3 regions of the Streptomyces sp. NPDC002018 genome follow, and region 2 is predicted to be linked to each of the others. Evidence: riboswitches for the same ligand, from Rfam matches in the RefSeq annotation. Region 2 holds a riboswitch; each other region holds the start of a gene.
The links. A riboswitch is a leader RNA that binds a small molecule or an ion and turns the genes downstream of it on or off. The one in region 2 is predicted to bind thiamine pyrophosphate.
Positions count from the first base shown of each region.

Region 1: it holds a riboswitch for thiamine pyrophosphate, as region 2 does, so the genes downstream of both, ACFYYH_RS09915 (thiamine ABC transporter substrate binding subunit) here and thiO (glycine oxidase ThiO) in region 2, are expected to answer to the same signal.
Region 3: it holds a riboswitch for thiamine pyrophosphate, as region 2 does, so the genes downstream of both, thiC (phosphomethylpyrimidine synthase ThiC) here and thiO (glycine oxidase ThiO) in region 2, are expected to answer to the same signal.

Region 1 is NZ_JBIASO010000005.1:89,630-93,990, forward strand. It holds gene ACFYYH_RS09910 (ABC transporter permease) at 1-961, opposite strand, end outside; gene ACFYYH_RS09915 (thiamine ABC transporter substrate binding subunit) at 1,021-2,112, opposite strand; TPP riboswitch at 2,219-2,344, opposite strand; gene rlmN (23S rRNA (adenine(2503)-C(2))-methyltransferase RlmN) at 2,503-3,609, opposite strand; gene ACFYYH_RS09925 (phosphatidate cytidylyltransferase) at 3,748-4,361, opposite strand, start outside.
Region 2 is NZ_JBIASO010000009.1:49,144-53,504, forward strand. It holds gene ACFYYH_RS16740 (thiazole synthase) at 1-213, opposite strand, end outside; gene thiS (sulfur carrier protein ThiS) at 220-438, opposite strand; gene thiO (glycine oxidase ThiO) at 435-1,628, opposite strand; TPP riboswitch at 1,626-1,739, opposite strand; gene ACFYYH_RS16755 (NAD(P)/FAD-dependent oxidoreductase) at 1,905-3,116, shown strand; gene ACFYYH_RS16760 (Rv2175c family DNA-binding protein) at 3,285-3,650, shown strand; gene thiE (thiamine phosphate synthase) at 3,747-4,361, shown strand, end outside.
Region 3 is NZ_JBIASO010000026.1:23,232-27,592, reverse strand. It holds gene ACFYYH_RS30800 (hypothetical protein) at 1-605, shown strand, start outside; gene thiC (phosphomethylpyrimidine synthase ThiC) at 788-2,581, opposite strand; TPP riboswitch at 2,574-2,720, opposite strand; gene ACFYYH_RS30790 (YibE/F family protein) at 2,792-4,255, shown strand; gene ACFYYH_RS30785 (SsgA family sporulation/cell division regulator) at 4,326-4,361, opposite strand, start outside.

The DNA of each region.
Region 1 (4,361 bases), on a different contig from region 2:
TCGCCTCCACCGAGGCGAGCGCCCGGTAGTAGCCGAAACCGTATCCGCCGGGGCCGTCGAGGGAGCGTTCGACCAGCACCCCCAGCGGCAGCAGGACCAGCAGCAGCACGGTGGTGAGCACCCCGCCGAGCAGGGTCCACTGCCCGGCTCCGCGCGGCCGGCGCGCGGTCCCCGCCGGGTCGACCAGCCGCAGCGCGCCCTCCCGTCTGCGTACGGTCCAGGCGTGCACCGCCAGCACCCCGCCGACCGCCGCGAACTGCACGAGGGTCAGCACGGCGGCGGTGGACAGATCGAGCAGTTGCGCGGTCTGGCGGTAGATCTCCACCTCCAGGGTGGAGTAGGCGGGGCCGCCCAGGATCTGGACGACGCCGAAGGAGGTGAAGGTGAAGAGGAAGACCATCAGCGCGGCGGCGGCCACGGCGGGGGCGAGGGCCGGCAGCGTGACCCGCCACCAGGCCGCGAGGCGGCCCGCGCCCAGCACCCGCGCGGCCTCCTCCTGGCGCGGGTCGAGCTGGGCCCACAGACCGCCCACGGTCCGCACGACCACGGCGTAGTTGAAGAAGACATGGGCGAGAAGGATCGCCCAGACGGTGGTGTCGAGCCGTACGCCCCACAGCTCGTCGAGCAGTCCGCCGCGCCCGAGCAGCGCCAGGAAGGCCGTACCGACGACCACGGTCGGCAGGACGAACGGCACGGTGACCACCGCGCGCAGCAGATGTCTGCCGGGGAAGTCGAAGCGCGCGAAGACATACGCCCCGGGCAGCGCGATCAGCAGGGTGAGCGCGGTGGAGGCGAGCGCCTGCCAGGTGGTGAACCACAGGACGTCGAGGATGTCGGGACGGCTCAGTACGTCACCGACGCGGCCGGGGCGCCAGACGCCGTCGGCCGTGAGCCCCCGGCCGACGATCGAGGCCACGGGATAGGCGAAGAACACCGCGAAGAACGCGACGGGCACCGCCATGAGGGCGAGCCGGACGGCGTTCGCGCGCCCGGCCCGTCCCCGGGCCCCGGTGTGCGGGGCTACTTCACCACGAGGGAGGACCACGACTGGATCCACTGCTCGCGGCCGGCGGCGATCCTGTCGGGCGCCATTGTCTCCGGCTTGTCGACCGTCGCGCCGAACCGCGTGAACAGTTCGGGCAGCGGGACGTCCTGGACGACCGGGTTGACGAACATGGTGAGCGGCATGTCCGCCTGGAACTCCGTGCTGATCAGGAAGTCCAGCAGGGCCTTGCCGCCCGCCTCGTTCTTCGCGCCCGTGAGCAGCCCGGCGAACTCGATCTGCCGGAAGCAGGTGCCGGTGGAGACCCCCGTCGGGGCCTCCTTCGGCCGCGGCTCGGCGTACAGCACCTCGGCGGGCGGGCTGGAGGCGTACGAGACGACGAGCGGGCGGTCGGCCTTGGCCTTCCTGCCGCCGGCCGAGCCCGAGAAGTTCTCGTTGTAGGCCTGCTCCCAGCTGTCCACGACCTGGACGCCGTTGTCCTTGAGCTTCTTCCAGTAGTCCTGCCAGCCGTCGTCGCCGTAGCGCGCGGCCGTGCCGAGCAGGAAGCCGAGGCCGGGCGAGGAGGTCGCGGCGTTCTCGGTGACCAGCAGATCGCGGTACCGCGGCTTGATCAGATCGTCGAAGGACCGCGGCGGCGCGAGCTTCTTGTCCGCGAAGTACTTCTTGTCGTAGTTGACACAGATATCGCCGGTGTCGACCGGGGTGACCCGGTTCTTGTCCCGGTCGAGCCGGGTGGCCGCCTCGACCCGGTCGAGGCCCTTCGCCTCGTACGGCGTGAACAGGCCGTTGTCGAGGGCGCGGGAGAGCAGGGTGTTGTCGACACCGAAGAAGACATCGCCCTGGGGCGAACCCTTGGTGAGGATCTCCTTGTTGAGGGCCTCGCCCGCGTCCCCGCTCTTCAGCACCTTGACCGTGTAGCCGGTCCGCTTCGTGAACTCCTTGAGCACGGCGGGAGAGGCGTTGAACGAGTCGTGGCTGACGAGGGTGACGGTCTTCGACGTACCGCTGCCGCCCTGACCGCCGCCGCCGGACGACGCGGAGTCGTCGGACCCGCCGCAGGCGGCGAGCGACGAGACACCGAGCGCGGCGGCGACCGCGGCGACCGCCATCCTTCTGACGCTGATGGTGCTCACTGATTTTCCTCCTGGATGTCCAGGAGAAGACGCGGCCCTGCCCGCGGTCCGGACGGACCGGACCGCGGGCAGGGCGCAACAGCTCGAGTGGTGACCGAACTTCCTACCCAGAATGACCTGGGCGAGGTTCAGAGGGTCTGCGGCCGCTGCCCGCTCTCACGGACATGTGCCACACTCTCAGCGCTGTGGCGCTCCCCTGTCGGAACATATGCAATGCGTTCGCGCCCAGGCTACATGTACCTCATGTCCGGGCTCGGTCCGGCTTCGCCTTCCGTAGGTGGCTTCCCGTACGACCGTCTCCCCCACGGTCACCATCCCGCACGGCACCCCTCACCGCGCGGCCCGCCCACCGGGGCGCCCGTGGGACTACCGCTCCGACGCGGCCAACTGCCCGCACGCTCCGTCGATCTCCTGGCCCCGGGTGTCCCGTACGGTCACGGGCACCCCGTGGGAAGCGATCGCCTCCACGAAGGCCTTCTCGTCCTCGGGGCGCGACGCCGTCCACTTCGAGCCCGGGGTCGGGTTGAGCGGGATCAGATTGACGTGCACCCGCTTGCCCTTGAGCAGCCGGCCCAGCCGGTCACCGCGCCAGGCCTGGTCGTTGATGTCACGGATCAGGGCGTACTCGATGGAGACCCGGCGGCCGGACTTCTCGGCGTACTCCCACGCCGCGTCCAGCACTTCCCGCACCTTCCAGCGTGTGTTGACCGGGACGAGGGTGTCGCGCAGCTCGTCGTCGGGCGCGTGCAGCGAGACCGCGAGCCGGCACTTGAAGCCCTCGTCGGCGAAGCGCAGCATCGCGGGCACCAGACCGACCGTGGAGACCGTGATCCCGCGCTGCGACAGCCCCAGCCCGTCGGGCTCGGGATCGGTCAGCCGGCGGATCGCGCCGACCACCCGCTTGTAGTTGGCGAGCGGCTCGCCCATGCCCATGAAGACGATGTTCGACAGCCGGGAGGGCCCGCCGGGCACATCGCCGTCGCGCAGGGCGCGCATCCCGTCCACGATCTGGTGCACGATCTCGGCGGTGGACAGATTGCGGTCGAGACCGGCCTGTCCGGTGGCGCAGAACGGGCAGTTCATCCCGCAGCCCGCCTGCGACGAGATGCACATCGTCACCCGGTCCGGATAGCGCATCAGCACGGACTCGACCAGAGTGCCGTCGTGCAGCCGCCAGAGCGTCTTGCGCGTGGTGTCGTCGTCGCAGGAGATGTGCCGCACCACCGACATCAGATCGGGCAGCAGCTCCGCCGCGAGCCTCTGACGCGCGGCGGCCGGGATGTCCGTCCACTGCTCGGGATCGTGGGTGAGCCGCGCGAAGTAGTGCTGCGAAAGCTGGTTCGCACGGAACGCCTTCTCGCCGATCGCAGCGACGGCCTCGCGGCGCTCGGCGGGGGTGAGGTCGGCGAGATGCCGCGGGGGCTTCGTGGCTCCGCGGGGCGCGACAAAAGTCAGTTCTCCAGGTACAGGCATGGTGGATCCAGTGTCGCAGACGAACGGCAGGGGGCCCGCTGCCCTGTGGACAACGGACCCCCGTACGGTATCCGGCCTGGTCGGAGACGTTCCGGCCGAGTGGAGCGAACCGGCGGCCGACGGCCACCGGGTGCCCGGTCAGGTCCCCACGAAGATCACCAGCAGCAGCCAGACCACCGGCGCCGTGGGCAGCAGGGAGTCGAGCCGGTCCATGATGCCGCCGTGACCGGGCAGCAGGGTGCCCATGTCCTTGATCCCGAGATCCCGCTTGATCATGGACTCACCGAGATCGCCGAGCGTGGCACTGGCGGCGACCGCCAGCCCCAGCAGCAGCCCCTGCCACCAGATCCCGTCCCGGATCAGGAACTCCATGCAGAGCGCGCCCGCCACCATCGCGAAGACGATCGCTCCGGCCAGTCCCTCCCTGGTCTTGCCGGGGCTGATGCGCGGTGCGAGCTTGTGCGTACCGAACCGCCAGCCGACCGCGTACGCGCCGGTGTCGCTGACGACCGTGAGCACCAGGAACATCAGGACCCGTCGGGGGCCGTCGTCCGCCGTGAGCATCATCGTCACGAAGGTGGCCAGGAACGGTACGTAGAACGCCGCGAAGACCCCTGCGGTGACGTCCTTGAGATAGCCCTCGGGCCGTTGCGTCATCCGCCAGACCAGCACCGCGAGCGCCGTGAGGGCCATCGCGACCCAGGCGCCCTCGGCGCCGCGCGCGTAGCCGGCGACGACCATCGCGGCGCCGC
Region 2 (4,361 bases):
GTTGGGCAGGGCGCGGATGCCCAGGGAGTCGAGCACGGAGAGGACCGAGCCCCGGACCGTGGGGTCGAGGCGGCGCATCGCGACGGTGGTGAGTTCGGTGCCGGAGGCGGTCAGACACCGTTCCAGCACCTCCAGGCTGGGCGCCCCGCCCGTCCCCATGATCAGCCGGGAGTTGAGGACGGTGGAGGCGATGGTCAGCCGGTCGTCGGCCATGGCGGCTCAGCCTCCCTGGACCGCGGTGAGGACTTCCACGCGGTCGCCGTCGGCGAGCACGGTGCCGGACCAGCGGCCGCGCGGCACCACCGTCTCGTTGACGGCGGCGGCGACACCCGAGGGCGCGGGGGTGAGGGAGCGGACCACGAGGTCGAGGGTGGTGCCCGGGGCGAGATCACGGGACTCGCCGTTCAGGGAGACGGTCACACGGACTGAGGTGCTCATACGGTCAGCTCCCGCGGTACGGAGGTGAGGTCCTGCGGTTCGGAGGTGAAGCGGCGCGGGCTGAAGGGGCGGGCCACCTCGGGGAGTTCGCCCGTGGTCAGCACCGCCGCCAGCGCGTCGCCGGTGACGGGCGTGAGCAGCACCCCGTTGCGGTAGTGCCCGGTCGCGAGATGCAGCCCCGGCAGCGCGGTCGGCCCCAGCAGCGGCGCGTTGTCGGGCGAGCCGGGGCGCAGTCCCGCGCGGGTCTCGGTGAGCGGCAGTTCGGTGATGCCGGGGACCAGTTCATGGGCGTCCCGCAGCAGTTCGTACACCCCGCCCGCGGTGACCGTGGTGTCCCAGCCCAGTTCCTCGCTGGTGGCGCCGACGACCAGCTCGCCGTTCTCGCGCGGCACCAGATAGACCTGGCTGCCGCGCACCACGGCCCGTACCGTTCTGGACAGGAAGGGCGCGTACGGACGGGGCACCGTCAGCCGCAGGATCTGGCCCTTCACGGGCCGTACCGGCGGCAGGACCTCGTCGGGGACGCCGGCCAGCCGCCCGCTCAGACTGCCGGCCGCCAGCACCACCTGGTCCGCGGTGAGCGTGTGTCCGCCGTCCAGTACGGCGCCGGTGGCCCGGTCCCGTACGACGGAGAGCCGCTCGGCCCGGGAGCGGTGGAGGACCACCCCGGCCCGTTCGCACGCCGTGACCAGGGCCGAGGCCAGCCGGCGGGGATCGATCTGGTGGTCGCCGTCGACCCGCAGACCGCCGCGCACACCCGGCGCGAGCATCGGTTCGAGCCGTCGGCACTCGCGCCCGGTGAGCCACTCGGACGTCAGGCCCGAGCGGTGCTGGAGGGCGTGGAGCTCGCGCAGTTCGGCGCGGTCGTCGGTATCGAGGGCGACGGCGAGTGTGCCGCAGGCCCGGTAGCCGGTGTCCTGGCCGCTCGCCTCCTCCAGTTCGGCCACGAACGCCGGATAACGCTCCGCCGAGGCGAGATTGAGCCCCAGCAGGAGCTGCTCCCCGTGGTGGAGTTCGGTGACGGCGGCCAGCATGCCCGCCGCGACCCGCGCGGCGCCACCGCCGGGATCGGGGTCGGCGACGGCGGTCCGCAGTCCGTGCCGCGCGGCCCGCCAGGCCGTGACCAGGCCGATGATCCCGCCCCCGATGACCAGGACATCGGAGCCGGTCTTCTCCTGAGACGACTGCATGGGCTTCCAGCCCCTCCCTTCGCCGGCATGACCCGGATCAGGTTCGTACGGTCGGAGGCCGCTCCAGCCTCCCTCTCAGCCCGGTGCGTCCGGGCTCCCGCGAGGTAGTGTCGACGGCCAGCCTAACGCGCGGCCCGCCGCGGGGTAAGGCCGTCCGGCCGCGGCGCAACCGTGCGGCGGCGGTCCGGCCGTGCGGGGTCCGTGCGGCCGGTCCGGCGGGAACCGGAGCCGGACAGCCCATCCCCCGACGGCCCGTCGGCTGCTTAAGGTGACCGGATGAGTGAGCAGCGGGAACAGCCGGGCGTCGTCATCGTCGGTGCGGGCATGGCGGGGGTGCAGACCGCCGTGGCCCTGCGGGAGAAGGGCTTCGAGGGCCCGGTCACTCTGATCGGCGCGGAACCCCATCCGCCGTACGACCGGCCCCCGCTCTCCAAGGCGGTGCTGCTGGGCACGGTGGACGGTTCGGCCTTCGACATCGACTTCGAGGCGCTCTCCGTGGAGCTGAGGCTCGGTGTGGAGGTGACCGGCCTGCGCCCGGACGCGCGGGAGGTCGACACCGGGGCCGGGCCCGTCCCGTACGACCTCCTGGTCCTCGCCACCGGCGCGGAGCCGGTCGGGCTGCCCGGCGCCGGGTCGGTGCCCGGTGTCCATCTGCTGCGCACACTGGACGACGCGGAGGCGCTGCGGCCCGTCCTGGAACGGCGGGACGGGATCGTGGTCGTCGGCGCGGGATGGATCGGCGCGGAGTTCACCACCGCCGCCCGCGAGGCCGGGTGTGCCGTGACGGTCGTAGAGGCGGCGGACCGGCCGCTTCCGGGCGCCCTGCCCGCCGAGGTCGCCGCGCCCATGACGCACTGGTACGCGGAGAGCGGCGCCGAACTGCTGACGGGCGTGCGGGTGGCCGGTGTCGAGCCGGGCACGGTGGTGCTGGCGGACGGCCGGCGGCTGCCCGCCGACGCGGTGGTCGTGGGCATCGGGGCGCGCCCCTCGACGGGCTGGCTGGCCGGTTCCGGGATCGCGCTGGGCCCGGACGGGGCGGTCGTCGCGGACGAGCGGCTGGCGACGTCCCTGCCCGATGTGTACGCGGTCGGTGACTGCGCGTCCTTCCCGTCCGCCCGTTACGGCGAGCGACTGCTCGTGCACCACTGGGACAACGCGCTCCAGGGCCCCCGTACGGTCGCCGCCCAGGCCGTCGGCGAGACCGGGCGGCGCTACGATCCCGTGCCGTACTTCTGGTCGGAGCAGTTCGGCCGGTTCGTGCAGTACGCGGGCCATCACACGGAGACGGACACACTGGTGTGGCGCGGCGATCCGGCGGAGGCCGCCTGGTCGGTGGTGTGGCTGCGGGACGGCGCGCTGGTGGCGTTGCTCGCCGTCGGCAGGCCGCGTGACCTGACGCAGGGCCGCAAGCTGATGGAGACGGGCGCACGGCTGGACGGGGCGCGGGCCGCCGATCCGGCCGTACCGCTGCGGCAGGCCGTTCTCTGACGCGAGGACGGGCCGCAGGCGCCGGTCCGGGACGGGTTCTGTGCCGGTCGGGACGGGTTCTGTGCCGGTCCCGGACAGGTTCTGTGGCGGTCCCCGGCCGGGTGCGGTGGCTGCTCCGGGCGGAGCCGGTTCGTGGCGTCTGTCAGTCCGGGATGGCACGCTTGTCCTGTGACCGAGATTGACGCAAAGATCGATGCTCTCGTCCCCGCCTGGCTCCACCTGCCCGACATCGCGGAAGCCCTCGATGTCGAGGTGACCCGTGTGCGCCAGTTGGTGAAGGAAGGGCAGCTCATCGCCGTGCGCCGCGGCGAGAACAGGACGCTCCAGGTGCCCGCAGCCTTCATCGACGGCGGCAAGGTCGTCAAGGGCCTCGCCGGGACCCTGACGCTGCTGAGGGACGACGGCTTCGCCGACGAAGAGATGCTCGAATGGCTCTTCACCCCCGACCCGACCCTGCCGGGCACGCCCGCGCAGGCGCTCAGCGAGAATCGCGGCACGGAGGTGAAGCGCCGGGCCCAGGCGCTCGCCGTCTGAGCCATTCACCACTCTCGCGGTGTGCGGCGGTGCCTTCGTGGCCGCGCGGCGGCCCCGGCGCCTCCGCACACCGCCGACCCGAGGGGGGACCTTCCCATGTCCGACGCTCGTGCGTCGCTCTCCGACGCCCGGCTCTATCTGTGCACGGACGCCCGCAAGCGGCAGGGGGACCTCCCGGAGTTCCTCGACGCCGTGCTCGCGTCCGGTGTGGACATCGTGCAACTGCGGGACAAGGGCATGGAGGCGGCCGAGGAGCTGGAGCACCTCCAGGTCTTCGCCGACGCCTGCCGACGCCACGGCGTACTCCTCGCGGTGAACGACCGCGCGGATGTGGCGCATGCCATCGGCTCCGACGTCCTGCATCTGGGACAGGGCGACCTGCCCGTCCCCGCGGCGCGGGCGATCCTCGGGGACACCCCGCTGATCGGCCGTTCCACCCACGCCGGGGCCGAGGCGGACGCGGCCGCCGTCGAGCCGGGCGTGGACTACTTCTGCACGGGCCCGTGCTGGCCCACCCCGACCAAACCGGGCCGCCATGCCCCCGGGCTCGACCTGGTGCGCCATGCCGCCTCACTGGCCACGGACCGGCCCTGGTTCGCGATCGGCGGTATCGACGCGGTCAATCTCGATCAGGTACTGGACGCGGGCGCGCGCCGGATCGTTGTGGTACGGGCGATCACGGAGGCCGACGACCCGGCCGCGGCGACGGCC
Region 3 (4,361 bases), on a different contig from region 2:
CCCGCTCGCCGGGCCCTTCCGTCTCGGTCCGCGCCGTGCTGGAGCCCGACCCGGGCACGGCGGCGACGGCCGGGGCGGGGCTGACGGCTGTCATCACCGTGCTGCTTCCGGTCCTCGCCGGCACGGCCGCGGTGATCTTCCTGCTCGTCGGCTATCTCCTCAAGGCGCTCAGCCGGCCGCCCGCGTTCGCCGACAGCCTGCTCGCCGTCGGCTGGTTCTTCGCCGCCGTCACCGCGATAGGCCTCATGGCCGCCGCGGTGGGCCTGCTGATCACGGCCCTGCGCAACAGTTCGACCCAGCTTCCTGCCGAGACGCCGACGAGCGGTGAGCTGCCGGACGAGGTGGCCCGTGCGCGGGAGGCCTGGCGCCATGCCCTGCTGGAGCGGGGCATTCTGCCCTACCTGCGCGCCGCCCTGGCCGACCCGGGAGCGGATCCGGCGGCCTCGGGACCGGCCGCATCGCTGAAGCATCTGCCCAAGATCGGCTACAGCAGGCCGGACTTCAGCAGCCCGGACGAGGGAGCCACGGCCGGCCATCGTCCGAGCTTCACCAGCCCGGACTTCACCAGCCCCGACTTCGGCGGGCCGGACCACCGCCCGGAGTGACTCCCACGCCGGACAGCCGCGGTGGACAGAGGCAGCACGGCCGGAGTGAGCGGGCGACGACCGGCCGGAGCAGGCAGGCGCAGGCAGGCGCGGGACGGACCGGGTGTGTGCGCTCCGGACGGCCGGGGTGAGCGGTGGCGGTCCGACCGGGCCGCCACCGCTCCCGCACCGCGCGCCTGCGGTCAGTCCGCCAGCGGCAGATACACGCGGTTGCCGCTCGCCGCGAACTCCTTGGACTTCTCGAGCATGCCCGCCTCGATCTCCTCCGGACTCGCCTCCACGTCTCCGCCGAACCGCTCCGTGATGCTCCTGCTGATCTTCATCGAGCAGAACTTGGGCCCGCACATCGAGCAGAAGTGGGCCGTCTTCGCCGGTTCGGCCGGGAGGGTCTCGTCGTGGAACTCCCGGGCCGTGTCCGGGTCGAGGGCCAGATTGAACTGGTCCTCCCAGCGGAACTCGAACCGGGCGTCGGAAAGGGCGTCGTCCCAGGTCTGCGCCCCCGGGTGGCCCTTGGCGAGATCCGCCGCATGGGCCGCGATCTTGTAGGTGATGACACCGGTCTTGACGTCGTCCCGGTTCGGCAGACCGAGGTGCTCCTTGGGAGTGACGTAGCAGAGCATCGCCGTCCCCCACCACGCGATCATCGCCGCACCGATGCCGGAGGTGATGTGGTCGTACGCCGGAGCCACATCGGTCGTCAGCGGGCCGAGCGTGTAGAACGGCGCCTCCTCGCAAATCTCCTGCTGGAGGTCGATGTTCTCCTTGATCTTGTGCATCGGGACATGTCCCGGCCCTTCGATCATCGTCTGGACGCCCAGCCGCTTGGCGGTCGAGTTCAGCTCCCCGAGCGTGCGCAGCTCGGCGAACTGGGCCTCGTCGTTGGCGTCCGCGATGGAGCCCGGCCGCAGACCGTCACCCAGGGAGTACGTCACGTCGTAGGCCGCGAGGATCTCGCACAGCTCCTCGAAGTTCTCGTACAGGAACGACTCCTTGTGGTGCGCGAGACACCAGGCCGCCATGATCGAGCCGCCGCGCGAGACGATGCCCGTCTTGCGGCGCGCCGTCAGCGGTACGTACCGCAGCAGTACCCCGGCATGGACCGTCATGTAGTCGACGCCCTGCTCGGCCTGCTCGACGACCGTGTCCTTGTAGATCTCCCAGGTCAGTTCCTCGGCCTTGCCGTCGACCTTTTCGAGGGCCTGGTAGAGCGGCACGGTGCCGATGGGCACGGGGGAGTTGCGCAGCACCCACTCACGCGTGGTGTGGATATTGCGGCCGGTGGAGAGGTCCATGACCGTGTCCGCGCCCCAGCGCGTCGCCCAGGTCATCTTGTCCACCTCCTCCTCGATGGAGGAAGTGACCGCGGAGTTGCCGATGTTGGCGTTGACCTTCACCAGGAACCGCTTGCCGATGATCATCGGCTCGATCTCGGGGTGGTTGACATTGGCGGGCAGTACGGCGCGGCCCGCGGCGATCTCCTCGCGCACGGTCTCCGGGGACACGTTCTCGCGGATCGCGACATACTCCATCTCCGGAGTGATGTCCCCGCGCCGGGCGTACGCGAGCTGGGTCACCGCCTGTCCGCCGCGGCCCCGGCGCGGCTGGCGCGGCCGGCCGGGAAAGACCGCGTCGAGGTTGCGCAGTCCCCCGCGCGGCGCCGTGTGCTTGAGTCCGTCGTCCTCGGGGCGGACCGGCCGGCCCGCGTACTCCTCGGTGTCGCCCCGCCCGATGATCCAGTTCTCCCGCAGCGGCGCGAGACCGCGGCGTACATCGGTCTCGACGGCGGGATCGGTGTACGGCCCCGACGTGTCGTACAGCGTCACGTCCTGGCCGTTGGTGAGGTGCACCCGGCGGACCGGCACCTGGAGGTCGGGGCGCGAGCCCTGGACATATCCCTTGTGCCAGCCGATGGACCTCTGGGCCTCGATCGGATCTCCCGAATCGGAGGCAGGCGTGTGTGCGTCCTGAACGGTCATGAGACCTACTCCCTACGCCGGCATTACCCGGTAACAGGTTCAGCGGTCGGCGCAGCTCAGGGGGTCCAGGGGATACTCCCCGGGACTACACAGTCAGCGCCCTCTCAGCCCGGTGCTCCGAGCTCCCGCGTGTGCAAAAGGTGCCTCCACGCTAGCGTCATATCCGGCGTGCTGAACAGGGGGCCTTCTGCTTCTTGCGATGATCGGTCGGTGACCTCACCCCAGCAGACCCACGAATCGCATGGACACACGCACAGCCATGGCCCCGCCGCGCCGGTCTCCCAGCACCTTCGCAAGGTCATCGCCGCGGTCCTGATTCCGTTCGCGACCGCGGTGGTCGTAGGGCTGGCCGTGTTCTGGCCGGGTGGCGCGCCGGCCCACGAACGCAGCGGTGTCGGCTTCGACCGGCAGACCGAGCAGGGTCAGGTGGTCCAGATCGAGCGGGTGGACTGCAAGGACGTCAACGCCTCCCAGATCCCGTCCACCGGCGACACCTCGCAGCCCCAGGGGCGCGAGGCGGAGCAGGCGGAGAACGGTGATTGCGTCAAGGCCACGATCGAGGTGACCAGCGGCAAGGAGAAGGGCCGGACCTTCATCGAGATCGTCCAGCCTGACGCACCGCGGCAGTTTCACGTGAAACAAGGCGTCGTGGTGGCCTACGCACCCGACGCGCCCCGCGATCTCCAGTACTCCGTGACGGATGTGAACCGTAAGTTCCCCATGGCCCTGCTGGCGGGGATCTTCGCCCTGGCGGTGGTCGTGGTGGGGCGGCTACGTGGTGTCATGGCCCTGGTCGCACTCGCCGTCTCGTTCGCGGTGCTGACGCTGTTCATCCTGCCCGCGATCCTTCAGGGCTCGAATCCGCTGGTCGTGGCGGTGATCGGGGCCAGTGCGATCATGCTGCTGGCGCTCTATATGTGCCACGGTCTGACGGCCCGTACCTCGGTCGCGGTCCTCGGCACCCTGATCTCGCTGCTGCTGATCGGGCTCCTGGGATCACTCTTCATCGGCTGGGCGAGCCTGACCGGCAACACCGACGACAACACCGGGCTGATCCACGGGCTCTATCCCGGGATCGATATGAGCGGTCTGCTGCTGGCGGGTGTCATCATCGGCTCACTGGGTGTCCTCGACGATGTGACCGTCACCCAGACCTCGGCGGTCTGGGAGCTGCACCAGGCCGACCCCTCGATGGGGCCGCGTGCCCTCTACCGGGCGGGTATCCGTATCGGCCGGGACCATATCGCCTCGGTGGTCAATACGCTCGTCCTCGCCTACGCGGGCGCCGCGCTGCCGCTGCTGCTGCTCTTCTCGATCGCGCAGTCGGATGTGGGCACGGTCGCGAACAGTGAGCTGGTGGCGGAAGAGATCGTCAGGACCCTGGTGGGCTCGATCGGTCTGGTCGCATCGGTACCGGTGACCACGGCGCTGGCGGCGCTGGTGGTCTCCGCCGACCGGCCGGCGCCGGGAAACCCGCCGGTGGGCCCGTCGGAGGCCCTGCCTCCCGTACCGCCGTATCCGGCTCAGGGGAGCGTCCCGCCCTGGCCCGGGGGTCCGTCGGGCCCGGCGGGCCCCTCGGATCCGGAGGGGCCGGAGACGGCGCCCACACTGCCGGTACAGAGCGCGTCGGCGCGCAAACTGGGCGGCGGCAGGGGCCGGCGCCGCAGGAAGTAGTCCCTGCCCGGACTGCCCGGACATCGCTTTCGCCGCGAAGGATCACCCGGACGGCCCCGTTCCGCCGGGCTCAGCCGGCGTTCTCCTCGGCCAGAATCCGGCCGAG